Regions from separate parts of the Streptomyces sp. NPDC056169 genome, predicted to be linked through region 1. Evidence: riboswitches for the same ligand, from Rfam matches in the RefSeq annotation. Region 1 holds a riboswitch; the other holds the start of a gene.
What was found. Region 1 has a riboswitch for cobalamin ahead of cobN (cobaltochelatase subunit CobN). Riboswitches for the same ligand answer to the same signal wherever they lie in the genome.
Positions count from the first base shown of each region.

Region 2: it holds a riboswitch for cobalamin, as region 1 does, so the genes downstream of both, ACFC0G_RS16075 (energy-coupling factor ABC transporter permease) here and cobN (cobaltochelatase subunit CobN) in region 1, are expected to answer to the same signal.

Region 1 is NZ_JBHJUO010000003.1:42,976-46,174, reverse strand. Features, by position in the region: gene ACFC0G_RS05120 (cobalamin biosynthesis protein CobG) at 1-956, opposite strand, end outside; cobalamin riboswitch at 1,036-1,169, shown strand; gene cobN (cobaltochelatase subunit CobN) at 1,210-3,199, shown strand, end outside.
Region 2 is NZ_JBHJUO010000009.1:5,860-9,058, reverse strand. Features, by position in the region: gene cbiQ (cobalt ECF transporter T component CbiQ) at 1-110, opposite strand, end outside; gene ACFC0G_RS16080 (energy-coupling factor ABC transporter substrate-binding protein) at 117-584, opposite strand; gene ACFC0G_RS16075 (energy-coupling factor ABC transporter permease) at 593-1,291, opposite strand; cobalamin riboswitch at 1,320-1,527, opposite strand; gene ACFC0G_RS16070 (RidA family protein) at 1,570-2,028, shown strand; gene ACFC0G_RS16065 (VOC family protein) at 2,069-2,461, opposite strand; gene ACFC0G_RS16060 (ArsR/SmtB family transcription factor) at 2,458-2,760, opposite strand; gene ACFC0G_RS16055 (PTS-dependent dihydroxyacetone kinase phosphotransferase subunit DhaM) at 2,819-3,199, opposite strand, start outside.

The sequences.
Region 1 (3,199 bases):
GGGAGCCGCTCCCCGAGCCGGTCCGCGTCCGTCGCCCGCGCCCGCGCCCCGACGACGACGGCACCGCGCCACGGCGTCAGCCGTACCTCGTCGGCGGGCAGCAGCGCGCGCAGCTGGGCGGCGGTGAGGCGGCCGAGGGGCACGAGGACGTACAGGGCGGTGGCGCCGAGGGGCCCGGGGGCGAGGGGCGCGCGCTCACGTAGGTGTGGCGCGGGTACGGGCTCCGCCGCGATCCCCGCGCGGGCGAGCGCGCCCGCGACGTCCGGGGCGTGGTCCTCCGGCAGCTCCCGCACCCGCCAGGCGCCGTTTCCGGCCGTGCGGGCGGCGTCCAGGAAGGCCCCGGCGGCGGCGAGCGCGGCCCGGGGCGCGTCGGCTCCGCCGACCCGGAAGGCCCGCCCGCCGACGTACAGGACCGCCGTCCCCGGCTCCACTGCGACCAAGGTCACATCGCCGCCGAGCCCCGCCACGTCACCGCGCCCGTCGTCGAGCACGAACAGGAAACGGCCGGAAAGCGCCGCGGCCCACGGCTCGCCGCACAGCAGCCCGTCGAGCTCGCGGGCCCACAACTGGACCTCGGGGCCGCCGAGTCCGTCGAGACCGGCGGCGGGCGAGGCGACGATGTTGCGGACGCGTTCGTGGGTGGGGGAGGGCAGCAGGCCCGCCTCCGCGAGCAGTGCGGCGAGCTCCGCCCCGCACTCCTCCGTGAGGCCGCGCAGCTCCGCGTTCCCCCGGGAGGTGAGGCTGATCCGCCCGTCGCCCAGGGACTCCGCGGCCGTCGCCAGAGCCTCGACCTGACGAGACGTCAGACGTCCTGCGGGCAGCCGCAGTCGGGCCAGCCGGCCGTCGTCGGCGGCGTGCAGGCGCAGCGCCCCGGGGCAGGCGTCGCCACGGTCCCGTATGCGAGCTTCGTCCCGTTCGGGCGTCGGGGGAGGGGTGGGCGGCATGGCGGCGAGCATACCCACGGGGCACCGGGCCGCCACCGAGTGTGATCCGGCCGACTCCACGGCCCGCCCCGCCCCGACGACGCCACGATCTAGGATGCAGATCGGCATGGGGTCCCAGGGCCCCGGGGAGGAAGCCCGGTGAGAATCCGGCGCGGTCCCGCCACTGTGAGCCCGTACCAGCGATGGCACGGGTGAGCCAGGAACTCCCGCCGTCCACACGACCACCCGGGGCGCGGACAACCCCGAGGAAGGGCCTGCGCACGCCATGCTTCTGCTGCTGTCGCACTCCGACACCGACCTGCTCAGTGCCCGCGCGGCGAACGCCGCCTCGGCCGAGGGCCCGGTGGAGTACCGCTTCGCCAACCCCTCCCGGCTGCCCCTCGCCGAACTGCCCGCCCTCCTCGACGGCGTCGAGCTCGTCGTCGTCCGCCTCCTCGGCGGCCTCCGTTCCTGGGAGGAGGGGATCGACGCGATCCGCGCCACCGGGAAGCCGGTCGTCGTGCTCAGCGGCGAACAGGCCCCCGACGCGCAGCTGATGGAGACCTCGACGGTCCCCGTCGGCGTCGCCACCGAGGCGCACGCCTACCTCGCGCACGGCGGCCCCTCGAACCTGGAGCAGCTCGCCCGCTTCCTCTCCGACACCGTCCTCCTCACCGGCCACGGCTTCGAGGCCCCGGCCGCCGCCCCCACCTGGGGCCCCCTGGAGCGCACGGCCCGTACCGAGAGCGGCCCGACGATCGCGGTGCTCTACTACCGCGCCCACCACATGAGCGGGAACACCGCCTTCGTGGACACCCTGTGCGAGGCGATCGAGGACACGGGCGCCCAGGCGCTCCCGCTGTACGTGGCGTCCCTGCGCGCCCCCGAGGCGGAGCTGCTCGACCGGCTCCGTACCGCCGACGCGATCGTCACCACCGTCCTCGCCGCGGGCGGCACCAAGCCCGCCGAGGCGCAGGCCGGCGGCGACGAGGAGGCCTGGGACGCGGGCGCGCTCGCCGCGCTCGACGTGCCGATCCTCCAGGCGCTGTGCCTGACCGGTTCGCGCGAGAACTGGGAGGAGAACGACGAGGGCCTGTCGCCGCTGGACGCGGCCAGCCAGGTCGCCGTCCCCGAGTTCGACGGCCGGCTCATCACCGTCCCGTTCTCCTTCAAGGAGATCGACGCGGACGGCCTGCCCGCATACGTCGCGGACGCCGAGCGCGCCGCCCGGGTCGCCGGAATCGCGGTCCGCCACGCGCGGCTCCGCCACATCCCGAACGCCGAGAAGAAGCTGGCGCTCGTCCTCTCCGCGTACCCGACGAAGCACTCCCGCATCGGCAACGCGGTCGGCCTGGACACCCCGGCCTCCGCCGTCTCCCTCCTCCGCCGCCTGATCGCGGAGGGATACGACTTCGGCCCGACCGAGGAGCTCCCCGGTCTCGTCTCCGGCGACGGCGACGAGCTGATCTACGCCCTCATCGAGGCCGGCGGCCACGACCAGGACTGGCTCACCGAGGAGCAGCTCGCCCGCAACCCGGTCCGGATCCCGGCCGCCGACTACAAGCGCTGGTACGCCGAACTCCCCGCCGAGCTCCGCGCGTCCGTCGAGGAGCACTGGGGCCCGGCGCCCGGCGAGATGTTCCTCGACCGCTCCCGCAACCCGGAGGGCGACATCGTGCTCGCCGCCCTGCGCCGCGGGAACCTGCTGGTCCTCATCCAGCCGCCGCGCGGCTTCGGCGAGAACCCGATCGCGATCTACCACGACCCCGATCTGCCGCCGTCCCACCACTACCTGGCGGCCTACCGCTGGATCGCCGCCCGCGCCGAGGACGGCGGCTTCGGCGCCGACGCCATGGTCCACCTGGGCAAGCACGGCAACCTGGAGTGGCTGCCCGGGAAGAACGCCGGCCTGTCCGCCGCCTGCGGCCCCGACGCGGCCCTCGGCGACATCCCCCTGATCTACCCCTTCCTCGTCAACGACCCGGGCGAGGGCACGCAGGCCAAGCGGCGCGTGCACGCGACGCTCGTCGACCACCTGGTGCCGCCGATGGCGCGCGCCGAGTCGTACGGCGACATCGCGCGCCTGGAGCAGCTGCTCGACGAGTACGCGCAGATCTCTTCCATGGACCCGTCGAAGCTGCCGGCGATCCGCGCCCAGATCTGGACGCTGATCCAGGCGGCGAAGCTGGACCACGACCTGGGGCTCCAGGACCGCCCGGAGGACGACGGCTTCGACGACTTCCTGCTGCACGTCGACGGCTGGCTGTGCGAGGTCA
Region 2 (3,199 bases), on a different contig from region 1:
GGCGGCAGACACACCGCGCAGAGTGTGAGCCCGAAGCCGAGCAGGGCCTTCTCGGCGGGATGGCGGCGGCGCCAGCGACTGCTGTGCGCCGCCGCGTCGATCGGCAGCATGGGCGGCTACGCGCCCTTGCCTTCGACGGCGCCGGAGCCGGAGCCGGCCGCCGATACGGCTGCAGCCTCCCCGGGCGCCGCCGCCTCCCCGGGTGCTGCCGACTCCCCGGGCCGCGCCTCCACTCCTGCCTCCGCAGGCTGTGCCGCCGTTCCCTCGGTCTGCGCCGCCAGGGCGCGGGCCTCGCCCTGCCGGCGACCGCGCCGTACGCCGAAGTAGTACGCGAGGACACCGGCGCCGAGCGCGGCCTGGAGGGCGAACAGCGCCGACTCGATCTCCCCGGACGGCGGTTCGTACAGGGGGCTGAACCACGGTTCGTACTCCGGCTGGAGCTCCGTGATCGCGGTCTCCGCCTCCGCGTCCGCCCCGGTGAACGGCTCCTCCTTGTGGTCGCCGAGCCCCAGCGCGAGCGGCAGCACCGCGAGCGCGGCGACGACGAGCAGCAGCAGCGCGTTGATCTTCGTGTTCCGGCTCATGGTGACGCTCATCGCGCGGTCGCCTCCTCGGGTCGTTCGGCGCCGGGCCTGCCCAGCACGCCCAGCCGGGTCAACTCGCCCTTGCTGGACTGCGTGAGCAGCCGCATCACGAGCACGGTGAGCAGGCCCTCGCTCACCGCGAGCGGAATCTGCGTCACGGCGAAGATGGAACCGAACTTGGCCAGGGCGCCCAGCACGCCGCTGCCCTGGTCGGGGAAGGCCAGCGCGAGCTGCACGCTCGTGACGCAGTACGTCGACAGATCGGCGACGAACGCGCCGAAGAAGACGGCGACCATCAGCGGCGCGCCGAACCGGCGCACCAGCAGATAGGTCCCGTACCCCGCCCAGGGCCCGACGATCGCCATCGAGAAGGCGTTGGCGCCCAGCGTGGTGAGCCCGCCGTGGGCGAGCAGCAAGGCCTGGAAGAGCAGAGTGATCGTCCCGAGGACCGCCATGATCGGCGGCCGGAAGAGGATCGCGCCCAGGCCCGTACCCGTCGGATGCGAGCAACTGCCCGTCACGGAAGGGAGCTTGAGCGCGGACAGGACGAACGTGAAGGCGCCGGCGGCGCCGAGCAGCAGGGTGGACTCGGGGTTGGACCGCACCTCGCGGGTGAGCGCGCGGACCCCGTGGACGATGAACGGAGCGGCCGCGACGCCCCAGGCGGCGGCGTGAGCGGGGGGCAGATACCCCTCGGCTATATGCATGGTCGGGAGACCCTCTCCAGCACCTCGTGGATGGACAACGCACCCTGGCCGGTCTCCTGGCTGACGGTCATACGTCCCGACTCCGCCTTCCCACGCCGCGGCGGTCGCCCGCAGCGGTGCAGTGGCTTGCCCGGGGGCGTCTCCCTCGGGTGTGGAGCCGGAACTCCCGATCACAGTGGCGAGGGCCGCACCGGTACTTCACCGGTTTCCCGTACACCAAGGCCCTGCGACACTAGTGCGTTGATCAGGTGCATCACAACGCGAAGGGGTACGGACCGATGGGGAATGTCCGACAGACGGTCAGTTCCGGCTCACCGCTCGAACCGCAGATCGGGTTCTCCCGGGCCGTGCGCAAGGGCGCGCACGTGGCGGTCGCGGGGACGGCGCCCATCGGGGACGACGGGGCCACCGTCGCGCCCGGCGACGTGTACGGGCAGACCGTCAGGTGTCTGGATATCGCCGAGGCGGCGCTGAAGGCCGCGGGGGCGTCGGCGGAGGACGTCGTGCGGACGCGGATCATGCTCACCGACGTGACCCGCTGGAAGGAGGCCGCGCGCGCCCACGGCGAGCGGTTCGCGGAGGTGCGGCCGGTCACGACCTTCGTCGAGGTCTCGCGTTTCATCGACCCCGAATGGCTCGTCGAGATCGAGGTCGACGCCGTGCTCGACGCCGACCTCGACGCCGACCTCGACGCCGACCTCGACTCCAGCTTCGACGCCGGCCCCGACCTCGACTGACGTCCAGGAGGGTGACGCCCGGGAGGGCCGGCCGCTGGGACTACTGCGGCTTCGTCGCGATCTGGATGAGGTTGCCGCAGGTGTCGTCGAAGACGGCGGTGGTGACGGGGCCCATCTCCAGGGGCTCCTGGGTGAAGCGGACGCCGAGGCCGGTCAGGCGCTCGTACTCCGCCCGCACGTCGTCGACCGCGAACTGGGCCAGCGGGATGCCGTCCTGGACGAGCGTGTCGCGGTAGGGCTTGACGGCCGGGTGGCCGGCGGGCTCCAGGAGGAGTTCGGTGCCGGCGGGCTCGTCGGGCGAGACGACCGTCAGCCACCGGTCCGTCTCGCCCAGCGGGACGTCGTGCTTCTTCACGAAGCCGAGGATCTCGGTGTAGAAACGCTCGGCCTTGGCCTGGTCGTCGACGAAGACGCTGGTCAGATGGATCTTCATGGGGTGCTCTTCTCCGGTCCTGGGGTGTCGGGCACGGGCCACCGCTCGGTGATGTGCCGCAGGGGGGCCGTGTTCAGGTCGTGGAACTTGTAGCGGCCCTCCCGCCTGGTCTCGACGAGCCCGGCGGCCTCCAGCACCGTCAGGTGCTGGGAGACCCCCTGGCGCGAGATGCCGAGCTGATGCTTCATGCTCAGCCGCGAGCAGATCTCGAACAGTGTCTGTCCGGACTTCTCCGCGAGCTCGTCGAGGATCGTGCGGCGGGTGGGGTCGGCCAGGGCTTTGAAAAGGTCGTCGGCCACCACCCCAGGATAGGCAACTGTTCACTTGCCTATCAAGTCGACCCGGCCGAGACCCCCCTCACCGCTTGCGATAGGCGTACGCCTCCGAGGCCGCCGCGGCCACCGCGTCGAGATCCCCGCCCGCACTCGCCGTCACCAGGGCCGCGACCGCGCCCTCGACGAACGGCGCGTCGACCAGCCGGGCACGCTCCGGCAGCTCGTCGCCCTCGTCGAGCAGCGCCTTCACGGTCAGGACCGCGCTGCCCAGGTCGACCAGGAGCGCCACCCCGGCGCCGCCGTCGACGGCCTTCGCCGCCTCGCAGATCAGCTCGGCGCTCGTCCCCAGGCCGCCGTCGGGGAGCCCGCCCGCCGGCTGGATCGGCGTGGTCGCGCCGCCGCCCGCGAGGCCCTGCGCCAGTGCCGCCACCGAGGCCGCCACATCCGCGCTGTGCGAGACCAG